Regions from separate parts of the Clostridium facile genome, predicted to be linked through region 3. Evidence: riboswitches for the same ligand, from Rfam matches in the RefSeq annotation. Region 3 holds a riboswitch; each other region holds the start of a gene.
What was found. Region 3 has a riboswitch for thiamine pyrophosphate ahead of thiW (energy coupling factor transporter S component ThiW). Riboswitches for the same ligand answer to the same signal wherever they lie in the genome.

Region 1: it holds a riboswitch for thiamine pyrophosphate, as region 3 does, so the genes downstream of both, thiC (phosphomethylpyrimidine synthase ThiC) here and thiW (energy coupling factor transporter S component ThiW) in region 3, are expected to answer to the same signal.
Region 2: it holds a riboswitch for thiamine pyrophosphate, as region 3 does, so the genes downstream of both, H8Z77_RS01125 (energy-coupled thiamine transporter ThiT) here and thiW (energy coupling factor transporter S component ThiW) in region 3, are expected to answer to the same signal.

The regions. Positions count from the first base shown of each region.
Region 1 covers NZ_JACOQK010000001.1:517,471-521,563, reverse strand. Annotated here, with positions in the region: gene H8Z77_RS02190 (hypothetical protein) at 1-67, opposite strand, end outside; gene H8Z77_RS02185 (YjdF family protein) at 45-461, shown strand; gene thiC (phosphomethylpyrimidine synthase ThiC) at 828-2,114, opposite strand; TPP riboswitch at 2,250-2,358, opposite strand; gene H8Z77_RS02175 (zinc-ribbon domain containing protein) at 2,455-2,730, opposite strand; gene H8Z77_RS02170 (sigma-70 family RNA polymerase sigma factor) at 2,848-3,408, opposite strand; gene H8Z77_RS02165 (B12-binding domain-containing radical SAM protein) at 3,790-4,093, shown strand, end outside.
Region 2 covers NZ_JACOQK010000001.1:286,444-290,536, reverse strand. Annotated here, with positions in the region: gene trxB (thioredoxin-disulfide reductase) at 1-526, opposite strand, end outside; gene nth (endonuclease III) at 906-1,541, shown strand; TPP riboswitch at 1,577-1,676, shown strand; gene H8Z77_RS01125 (energy-coupled thiamine transporter ThiT) at 1,716-2,333, shown strand; gene H8Z77_RS01120 (manganese catalase family protein) at 2,429-3,040, opposite strand; gene H8Z77_RS01115 (spore coat protein CotJB) at 3,044-3,304, opposite strand; gene H8Z77_RS01110 (spore coat associated protein CotJA) at 3,305-3,541, opposite strand.
Region 3 covers NZ_JACOQK010000001.1:1,793,757-1,797,849, forward strand. Annotated here, with positions in the region: gene thiD (bifunctional hydroxymethylpyrimidine kinase/phosphomethylpyrimidine kinase) at 1-583, opposite strand, end outside; gene thiE (thiamine phosphate synthase) at 607-1,248, opposite strand; gene thiM (hydroxyethylthiazole kinase) at 1,229-2,059, opposite strand; gene thiW (energy coupling factor transporter S component ThiW) at 2,082-2,600, opposite strand; TPP riboswitch at 2,679-2,785, opposite strand; gene H8Z77_RS07460 (4Fe-4S dicluster domain-containing protein) at 3,139-4,093, shown strand, end outside.

The DNA.
Region 1 (4,093 bases), 1.3 Mb from region 3:
CGTCCCTTCTTTGTGCTATTTTATTGTTTAAGGAGGGCTTGCCAATGGGCACAATATCCAAATTCACTGTTCTGTTTGAACCCCCTTTTTGGGTGGGTATTTTTGAGCGGCAGCAGGGGAACCATTACGAGGCTTGTAAAATTATTTTTGGAGCCGAACCAAAAGAGGGAGAAATCTATGAGTTTTTCCTTCATCACTGGGATTCCCTGCGGTTTAGCCCAGCAATTCAAACCGAGGCGGTAAAACAGCAAAGCCATAACCCGAAACGCCTGCAACGGCAGATTCAAAAACAGTTACGCCAAACCGGAGTTGGTACAAAGGCGCAGCAGGCGTTCAAACAGATGCAGGAACAGGGCAAGCAGGAACGGTGTATCCGCAACCGTCAACGGAAACAGGAGCAAAAAGAACTTGTTTTCCAACAAAAACAACAAAAGCGGAAAGAAAAACACAAAGGGCATTAACCCACAAAAAATACTGGCAGTCATTACGACTGCCAGTATTTTTGATACTGCCGTTTTTATAACCTTATCATAAATGAAGCGAAAATCATCATGGTAAACTTTTTGTATAGCACCAAAATGTTAGTAATGCTGACTTTCCATGTTTATAAGCAATGACTGTCTAGTAGGTTATGCTTCGTAATATTGGATTGAAAGCCACACTGATATATTTTTCACTGTACTTTAAGATTATTGCGATGTTTTTATAGGATTGTTTTTGATTGTTTCAAAACTTTCCCTCTGACAGAACCAAAATGGATTCAATTTTACTCTAATGTAAACAGCCAGCCCTATTGAAATGAGGCTGGCTGTTTTTTGTTATGTTTATTAATCCATGATGTCTACATCTTCGCCACGCAGGATTTTATTGATATTGCGTACTGCACACATTTTTCCGCACATGGTACAGGTGTCTTCCCGTTCCGGAGTGGATTCCGCACGGTATCTTCTTGCTTTTTCTCCGTCCATGGCCAGCTCAAACTGTTTTTCCCAGTCCAGGTTGCGGCGTGCTTCGCTCATCTGGTAATCCCAGTCTTTCGCACCCTTTACCCCTTTGGCAACATCAGCGGCATGGGCGGCAATTTTAGAGGCGATAATCCCCTCTTTTACATCGTCTACAGTTGGCAGGCGAAGATGTTCTGCCGGTGTCACATAGCAGAGGAAAGAAGCTCCATAAGTTGCGGCAATTGCACCACCAATGGCTGCGGTAATATGGTCATACCCTGGAGCGACATCGGTTACCAAAGGCCCTAACACATAAAAAGGCGCCCCTTTACAGATGGTCTGCTGAATTTCCATATTCGCACGAATCTGGTTCAAAGGCATATGTCCTGGCCCTTCAATCATTACCTGGACGTTCTTTTCCCACGCCCGCATGGTCAGTTCGCCCAAGGTAACCAATTCCTCAATTTGAGAAATATCTCCCGCATCTTCGATGCTTCCTGGACGGCAGGCATCCCCCAGGCTTAAAGTAACATCGTATTGCTGGCAAATATCCAAAATTTCATCAAAATGCTCATAAAATGGGTTTTCGTTCCCTGTCAGCTCCATCCACGCAAAAATAATGGAACCCCCACGGGAGACGATATTGGTATGGCGTTTTGCCTGTTTAAAACGCTTTGCGGTTTCTTTGTTGATGCCACAGTGGATGGTCATAAAATCCACACCATCTTCGGCGTGCATTTTTACAATATCAATCCACTGCTGGGAGGTAATCGCTTTTAACGCTTTATTATAATATACCACAGCGTCATAAATTGGCACAGTACCCAAAACAGCTGGACATTCGGCGGTTAATTTTCTGCGGAACACCTGGGTATCGCCAAATGAACTTAAATCCATAATAGCTTCCGCACCCAAATCAACAGCGGTCATTACTTTTTTCATCTCAACATCTAAATCCAGGCAGTCCTTAGAGGTTCCTAAATTAACATTGATTTTTGTTTTTAGTTTGCTGCCAATCCCATGAGGTTTTAAACAGGTATGGTTTTTGTTTGCAGGGATTACTACCTGGCCTTTCGCAACCAGTTCCATTAACTCTGTTTCCGGAATCTGTTCCTCTTTGGCAACAGCCGCCATTTCTTTGGTGATAATTCCTTTTTTTGCTGCATCCATCTGTGTTGTATACACGGCAAAACATCCTTTCTTTCATTGCATGGTTTGGATTTTTAAACTCTGCCGAGCAAATGGCGGAGTATCACCGGGCATAAAAAAACAATACCCAGCTTTGCCACCGCAAAGAAGGTATTGCTGAAATACAACCTATATCCCTACGCTGGCATTATCCAAATCAGGTTCTTAGGGTCGAAGTTTGATTACTTCCTCTCAGCCTGCCATACAAGCTCCCCCTGTTATTCAGTTCTGTCCATTAGCCTACCACAGTACCAAAAAATTGTCAAGTAAAATAGAAAAACCCGGGATAAAAATCCCGGGTAAAAGGTATCAAAAAAAGAAATTATTCTTCTCTCATTTTAGCGAAGCATTCGCTGCAATAAACTGGACGGTCTTCACGTGGTTGGAAAGGAACTTTTGCTTCTCCACCACAGGAAGCACAGGTTGCAGTATACATTTCTCTGCTTGCCTTGGATGCGTTTTTACGGGCATCACGGCAGCTTTTACATCTTTGTGGTTCATTAACAAACCCTTTTTCAGCGTAGAATTCTTGTTCACCAGCGGTAAAAACAAATTCTGCTCCACATTCTTTACAAGTTAATGTTTTGTCTTCGTACATTTGAAAAACCTCTCTTAAATAACAATAATATTTGCCCCAGACGGATTCGCACCATCACCTTTGAAAAAACAACGCTCTGCTTTAAGCTACCGGGCCATGGATGATATAGGACATGCGCTAATTTACTAAAAACTTTAGCTTCTTCCGGATTCGAACCAGGGCATTGTCAACCGACTTTTTTGGTACATGCAGCCGTTTTGACATCGCATCGTAGCTGTAGCCTTGCAGATACAAAAACAAGGTTTCCTTCTCAAACGAAGACAAAAGTATTTTGATTTGCCGGTTCATTTCCTGTTGTTTTTCTTTGGCAAGAAACAACAACTCAGGGTCTGCCGGCTCAGAAGAATCCACTACAATAGATTCTTCCAAAGGAAGGGATTGGTTCAGCAAACTATGTTTTTTTGCAGCCGCACTTTGAGCTGCTTTTAAAATCCTGTTGCGGATACAAGTACTGGCATATGTCTGGAACGAAGTATCTCGATCCAACTGATAGGTGCGAATTGCGTCTAGCAACCCAATCAACCCTTCTTGGATCAGGTCTTCCTGCTCCATTCCGTCCACATGGAACTTGGATGCAAGTTTTACAACAAGCCCCATATAGGTTTCCACCAATCGCCCTGCTTCTGATTCAGTCAGATCATTGGCTTGAAAAGCATCTGGATTGTATGGATGTTCCATAGAATTTTGCCTTACCTTCCTATGATTTACCCTTATCATACCTTATTCCGTGATAATTGTCAAGTTTTTTCTTTCCAGATAAGCTGCACAATTTTGACATGTTTTACGATAAAATTTACATATATATGATTATTTTATTATTAATTCTAAAATAAAACATAAAAATAAGGGTGATTTTCTAAAAAACTGTCTCATATAAGACAGTTTTATGATTATATAAAATCAATTTGTTGTTTTGTTTTGATTGATAGGGCAACGGATTTTTTAAAATGTTTTCATGAAATAAATCAAAAAATATGGTATACTAATAAAATATGTATTTTACCATCAGAGCTTAACTTTGCTTTCTGATGTAATTTTAACCAATCGAAGGAAATGAATATGAAGTTTATCCTAGTATCTTTAAACGCCAAGTTCATCCATTCCAATTTGGCAATCCGAAGTATACAAAAATATACACAGCTACATACTGGCATTATGCCAGAAATACGGGAATACACCATCAACCAGCCGGAAGAGCTGATATTACGGGAATTATTTGAGGAACATCCGGATATTGTGGGCTTTTCCTGTTACATTTGGAATATTGATATGATTTTGCGCCTTGTGGTGCAGTTAAAACAAGTTGCTCCTGATATAACTATTGTATTGGGAGGACCGGAAGTGAGCTACAACTCCAAAGAAC
Region 2 (4,093 bases), 1.5 Mb from region 3:
TGCTACGATGGATTAAATGTACAGTACGGCAAAATTTCGATAAATATAGAGCATCCTCTAAAGCGGTATTGCCACCCCCTACGACACACACGTCCTGTCCCTGAAAAAAGTTTCCGTCACAAATAGCACAATAGGAAACCCCTCTACCTTTCCATTCTTCTTCTCCAGAACAACCTAAATCCCGGTGTTTTGCTCCGGTTGCAATAATAACTGTTTTCGCATAATAAGTTTGAGTACCAGCAGTAATCGTTTTTATTCTCCCCAATAAATTAAGGTCGGAAATCTCTTCATAAATAATTTTTGCCCCTAAATTAGTTGCATGTTGGTATAGTTGGTTTGCAAACTCATACCCAGATATTTTTTCAATTCCAGGATAGTTTACAATATCCGGTGTATTAATAATTTGTCCTCCGTGCATCTGGTTTTCAACCACTAAAACGGAAAGGCCTGCACGCACACCATAAATAGCGGCAGAAAGCCCCGCTGTACCTGCTCCAATAATCACAATATCATAGTTAGAATTCAAAGTATATTCACCTCAGTTACGATTGATGTTTTTATAAAAAGATGTAGTTTGTCCAACATGTTAACGACATACTAAAAAATTGTAGAAGCCAAATAGTATTCAAAGCACCTTGTTCAATGGTATCGTGTTCATATTATAACAGCTTTACCATACACTAGAATCGCTTATATAGAAAGACATAGATTTGTATGAAACAAATTGTTACTTTATATTATACTACAAACAAACAAAAACAATCAAGAAAAATTTTAACTAGCCTTATGATACCAATATTTTTGCAAAAATAATCATATTATGTCGATAAAAAATAACTTGTGTAACTTTTTTCATTATGGTATAATAAATAATAATAATTACTAGTTTAAAAGAAGGTGGACATATGACAAAAAAAGACCGTGCGTTAAAAGCAGTGGAATTATTAAAACAACGGTATCCAGACGCTATTTGTTCCTTAACATACCAGCATCCTTATCAGCTCTTATTAGCAACCCGGCTTTCTGCCCAATGCACCGATGCAAGAGTAAATATTGTAACAAAAGATTTATTTGAACAATATCCCACCATGGAATCCATTGCTCAAGCGGATGTAAATGATATTATAGCGATTGTCAAACCCTGCGGATTGGGAAATACAAAAGGAAAAGATTTGGTAGGAATTTGTCAAAAATTAATCAGCGATTATCATGGCGAATTGCCCGATTCTATTGAAGAACTTACAAAATTACCAGGGGTAGGAAGAAAAACGGCAAACCTAATTATGGGGGATGTTTTCCATAAACCTGCTGTTGTAACCGATACCCATCTAATCCGTATTTCCAATCGTTTGGGGCTAGTTTCAGTAAAAGAACCAAAAAAGGTAGAAATGGAACTACGCAAAATACTGCCACCAGAGGAAAGCAGTGATTTTTGCCACCGTACAGTATTATTTGGGCGGGATGTTTGTAAAGCACGGGGACCAAAATGTGAAGGCTGTGACTTAGCCGAAATTTGTAAATCTGCTGGGAAAACAGGTTAAACTTGACAAATCATCCAAAAAAAGATAAACTAATAATTAGAAATCGGGGGTGCCATAGGGCTGAGAAGGAACTATTTCCTAACCCTTATACCTGATCTGGGTCATGCCAGCGTAGGGAGTATTATGCTGTAAAAATTCCAGCCTTTCTGCGTATTTGTAGAAAGGCTATTTTTATTGTTTTTTAATACAGCAAAATCTGTTCCGATTTCAAAAAATCATATGAACAGGAGAATTACTATGAAAAAACTCTTTTCTGTCAAATTAACTGTTAAAAATATGGCTTATATGGCGCTACTTTTAGCAATGCAAGTAGTGCTAACCTATGTAGACAATGTTATTCCAGAAATGCCACAAGGCGGTTCCTGGATATCATTTGCAATCATTCCAATCTTTTTAACCAGTTATTTAATGGGGGTTGGCTATGGAGTTATCGTTGGTTGTTTAGGTGCCATAATGCAATTTATTTTAGGATTAGCAAAATATTTTGGCCCTTGGTCTGTATTGTTGGATTACTTGCTTCCATTAGCTGTTTGTGGCTTAGCTGCCCTTTTACCAAATATTAAATTAAAAAAACGGGAAATATGTATCGGAGTAGTATTATCAATGGTTTTAAAATTTTTAAGCCATTACCTTTCTGGCGCGTTGCTTTTTGCTAGCTCTGCTCCAGAAGGACAAAATCCATTTTGGTATTCGTTTTATTATAACCTTCCTTACAATGCTATTACATTAGTTTCCAGTATTATTATTGTATCCTTGATTTATCCTCCGCTTAAAAAAGCAATTAAATTATAACAATACAATAGCATGCAAAAAGGGCCTTTCATCGATGAATAAACCCAATAAAATGGGTCTATTCAAAGATGATAAGGCTCTTTGTATATCTCAAGCTACTTTCTTTTCTTCTTGCGGTCAAATGCAGGGTTAAACGCATAGAAATTCTTGCTATTTAATTCATCTTGCACTTTTCTCAAGCTTTCACCAAAGCGTTGGAAATGTACAATTTCCCTAGCACGCAAAAATTTTAATGGATCCCTTACATCTGGATCATCAACTAAACGTAAAAGGTTATCATAGGTGGTCCGTGCTTTTTCTTCCGCAGACAAATCTTCAGTTAAGTCTGTAATAACGTCGCCGGTAGAGGAAAATGTTGCTGCTGTAAAAGGTGTACCAGAAGCAAACTGGGGATATACTCCTGTTGTATGGTCAGTATAATAAGCATCAAATCCGGATTTTTTGATTTCATCAATCGAAAGATTTCTTGTTAGTTGGTGAACAATAGCGGAAACCATCTCTAAATGTGCCAGTTCTTCTGTACCAATATCGGTCAATGTTGCTTTGGCTTCTTTATACGGCATACTATAACGTTGAGAGAGGTATCTCATAGATGCGCCTAATTCGCCGTGGGGACCGCCAAACTGACTAATTACTACTTTAGCAAGCGCTGGGTTTGGCTGAGAAATCTTTACAGGATATTGTAAACGTTTATCGTAACTCCACATGGGCTAATCCTCCATTTCCCAAGGCCATGGATCTTCTATCCAGTTCCATTTACGTTCCCCACTGGATTGTTCTACTCGAACAGGACCGTATTTGGCTGCATATTCTTCCATCGCCTTTTGTTTTGCTTGACGTTGCTGGTCAAAATATCTTAAAGCAGCTTGGTCAGTAGGATGAGTATCCAAATAAAGCTGAACATCATAAACAGCGAAAGCTGCTTCCTGCAACTTTTTCATTAACTGTTCCCGTTCATTTAATTTCATCATTTATGATTCCTCCTCCCCTACAAATGGCAAATCCAGTTCTGGAAAAATGGTTCCTCGTTCCAATGCTACATCGGTATCATAGGTACGTTTCCATTTTTGGATTGGAACATAGGCAATTGCTAAAGGAAGGCTATCAATATCTCTACACTCTGGCTGATTGGGTTTTATACAACGCAAACCAGAAGACATTGGCATAACTTCACTCATATATTCTTCAAATTTATAATTATTATCCAATGAACACAAACTCCTTTCTGTTTCAATTCAGTTTTATCCTATGAAAAAAAACATAAATAAGTTCACTTTCTCTCAATATTTCAAAAACACTTTCAATAAAACTAGACCATTTTCTAGTTTAAACTATATATAAAAAGTTGTTTTTATTCAAAAAAGCAATGTTTTTATTTTTTTAAGCCACAGCCTCTAAGCCTAACCGAAGGCTCAATAAAGTACTACAAAACTATTTTAGCAATGTACTAATTCGTTAATTGGTGATACCTTGCCACCGTTTTTGATATCTAAAGTTTTTGCTGACAATTCACTTTTCTCGATTTTGAAAGTAAAAACTGATGTATTGACAACAGCATCAGTTTCTAAAACGACAAAAACGGGAGGTAGCAGAATTGCTATCCTCCCGTTTGAGGGGGTAAGATGAGATAAAAAGCATTATCAATATAAAACGAAAATTACAAAATTGCTTTTTATAGAAATATTATCCGCAATTAGAATATCACACTATTGATTTTCATACAAGTTCAAATAATGCTTTTTTACTATCAAATTTTGTTA
Region 3 (4,093 bases):
TATGAAACCAATGGTACTCCCCATCGTATAGCAGGTCATCTGCGTCCCCATCTAGGTGTCCTCCTTTTAACAGGATTGCGGAACCAAATTGATGATGTAATCTTTCTGCTGCCTCTTCCATCTCCTTCCTGGTTGTGATTTCGGTATCCAGTAAGTATTCCGCCTCCGGAAGGTTAGGAGTAACCAGCTTTGCCAATGGAAATAATTCCTGTTTACAAACCTGTATTGTCTGCTGGGTCATCAAAGCTTTCCCGCTGGTAGAAACCATAACAGGGTCTATTACTAGGTTTCTTGTATGGTATTGTACTAATTTTTTGGCTACAACATGGGCGATTTCATGATTTGGAATCATCCCAATTTTCACTGCGTCCGGTGTGATATCCTGGAAAATACAGTCCAACTGTTGAGATACTATTTCCACAGGACATTCCCACACAGAAACAACGCCTAATGTGTTTTGCGCTGTAACTGCAGTGATTACACTCATTCCGTATTGTTTATGTACTGTAATCGTCTTTAAATCCGCCTGTATCCCCGCGCCTCCACTACAATCGGACCCAGCAATTGTTAATATTTTTTTCATCACGCCCTCCTTGCATACAAAGATTATGCTTTTACCATTTTTTCCGCCAATTGACGCAGTTCTCTTGTGGCTTTCGAAATATCGTTTTGGGCGAAAATAGCGGAAACAACTGCAACTCCATTGACTCCGCTTCCAGATAATTGCAACAGATTATGGGCATTGATTCCTCCAATGGCAACAACCGGGATAGATACCGCCTTGCAGATTTGCTTTAAGGTATCAAACGAAACATCACTGGCATCCAATTTGGTAGAGGTAGAAAACACAGCTCCAACCCCTAAATAATCCGCCCCCATTTGTTCTGCAAGTATAGCCTGCTCCACTGTTTGGGCTGATACACCAATAATTTTATCTTTCCCAAGGCGTTCCCGTACCTGGTTTGCTGCCAGGTCAGATTGCCCTACATGGATGCCGTCAGCGCCACAAGCAATCGCAACTTCCAGATTATCATTGATAATAAACGGGATATTATGTTTCTGGCAAACGGACTGAATCTTGACTGCTTCTGCTAGGAAATCTTTATCCGACAATTCTTTCTCCCGCAATTGGACGATTGTCGTCCCCGCTAAAATAGTTTCTTCTACCTGGTCCACCAAATCATGGTCCCCTAACCAACTTCGGTCAGTAACCGCATATAATAATAAATCATCTGGTGTAAACTTCAATTTTCGCCCCTCCTTTCAGGATATCATCTTCCATTTTACTCATGGCGTCGATTAGATAGGTGCGGAAACTAGAAGTCCCACCATTGGTTTCACATATTTTTTGATAAGCCAATTCTCCACACAGCCCCATTGCCGCAATCGCAGCAACAGTTGCCTCGGTAACCCTATCTGAATTCGCCGCACAATAAGCCGCGATCACCCCTGTTAACATACATCCTGTACCAGTAATTTTAGACATCACAGGATGTCCATTCCGGATGACATAGGCCTGGGTGGTATCACATACCAAATCAATCGCCCCAGTAATGGCGATGGTAGACCCTGTACTTTCACTCAGCTTCGTGGCAAATTCAACCGCTTGCGGGAGATTTTGTTCGGTAATAGCGTCTAATTCATTGGCGTCTACCCCTTGGGTATTGCCTTTTCCCGCCGCAATCGTCTTGATTTCAGAACTATTTCCACGGATAACAGTAAATTTTACTTCTTCTAATAAAGATTTTGCTGTGTTCGTCCTCAATTGGGAAGCACCGGCTCCTACTGGGTCCAATACGGTAATGTGTCCCAACCGATTTGCCTGTTTTCCTGCCAAAAGCATGGAGGAAATTGTTCTGGAATTCAATGTTCCGATATTAATATCCAATCCAGCGCAAATAGAAGTAATCTCTTCTACCTCCTGCTGGTCATCCGCCATAATCGGGGAGCCTCCACATGCCAGCAATATATTGGCTACATCATTTACTGTTACATAATTAGTAATACAATGGATTAAGGGAACCCGTTCCCGTACGTTTTGGATGATTCCTTCTAGCATATTTCGCACCTTCCTACTCTATTTATTGTTTTGCTGTACCAAGGGAAACTTGCACACGTTCTAACACTTTTGCCCTTTTTAAAGCACATAATAACACAAAAGCCATGGTAGCTCCTCCCGCTGTGCTTACCAAAAATGGTACCACATAAGCAAATGCCGCTGCTTCTTGCCCCATGATTAGTGTAGCTACTGGATAAGCTACCAAAGCACCTAAAATACCAGTGCCAAATACTTCCCCAATATAGGCCAAATAAAGCTTTTTACCAAAATACTGATACAATATCCCACAAAGCAAGGCACCTACCATGCTACCTGGAAAAGCAAGTAAACTTCCTGTTCCTAATAAAACACGGATTAACGAAGTGGCAAATGCCATGCCAAATCCATAGGCAGGTCCCAGTGTTACCCCTGCAATTACATTGACAACATGCTGTACTGGAAAGCATTTTGACGCGCCTACCGGGATGTAAAATGCGGAACAGACTACCCCTAACGCAATCAATACAGCCGCAGTTGTTAGTTTTTTAATTTGATAATTCATAAAAACACTCCTTTTGAACACAGCCGATCCGATCCAGACAAACAAAAAACGGAATATGCCACCAGCATATTCCGCAATTTTATCATTCCGCAACATCCCTACGTTGGCATTATCCAAATCAGGTTATGGGTCGAAGTTGATGACTTCCTCTCAGCCTGCTATCACAAGCTCCCCGGCTTATATTCTATTTATTTTTAAATTTATTGTAGCACTGGTTTTTTTATTTGTCAATAAAAATGCTAAATTGATAAAACACCAAAAAAATTATTCTAAATTCTGCAATTATCACAAAAAAATATTGAATATTTTGGCTTATTGCATTTTATTTTGTGATAACACAAGAAAAATCAGCAAATTTTTTGTGTATTTTTCTTATTATTTTCTATGGATACAGGACAATCTTTAGGAAGATAATCAATTGAAAAATAAGGTAGAAAAATGGTATTATCTATAATAGATAATGGTCTTGTTGTGCGCAAATTGTCCTCAATTTTTGGCCGATGAAAAACAAACTAACAGGCAAAAGGAGAATTGTTTCATGAGAGGTATTTATACATCTGTAACTGATATCCGCCGTAAAGTATTTACCGAAGTAGCCCGTATGGCTTATGAAGGCGGAGACTACGCAAAAAAAATTGAAGAACTGCCATACAAAATTATTCCAGGCGAAATTGCTACTTACCGTGAAAGTATCTTCCTGGAACGTGCGATTGTAGGGGAACGTCTGCGTTTATGTATTGGTTTACCACTGCGTCCAGTAGATGAAAACAAACCAATCTCTGATGGTATCTTTGAAAGTGCAATTGCGGAAAAATATTATGACCCTCCACTGGTAAATATTATCTCTTTTGCATGCAACAAATGCCCGGAAAAGAAATTTGAAGTGACAAATTTATGCCAGGGATGTTTAGCACATCCATGTTCCGAAGTCTGTCCAAAAGGGGCAATTAGCTTTGACGCACATGGAAAATCCGTAATTGACCAAGAAAAATGTATTAAATGTGGACGTTGTAGAACCGTCTGTCCTTATGGTGCTATTCAAAAAATGGAACGTCCTTGCGCAAAAGCGTGTGGAATGAACGCAATTGGCTCAGATGAACACGGCCGTGCACAAATTAATTATGATTTGTGTGTATCCTGCGGTATGTGTATTGTAAACTGTCCATTTGGCGCTATCTCGGATAAAGGCCAAATCTTCCAGTTAATCCAATCTATCAAAAAAGGTGACCAGGTGATTGCCGCTGTTGCCCCAGCATTTTTAGGACAATTTGGTCCAAAAGCAACTCCTGAAAAAATCAAAGACGCAATGCGCCACCTGGGATTTGCCGATGTAGTAGAAGTAGCTGTTGGCGCTGACCTTTGTACGATTGAAGAAGCAGAAGATTTCTTGAAGAAAGTTCCAGAAGAACAGCCATTTATGGCAACTTCCTGTTGTCCTTCCTGGTCTGTTATGGCAAAAAAACTCTTCCCAGAATTTGCGCCTTATATCTCCA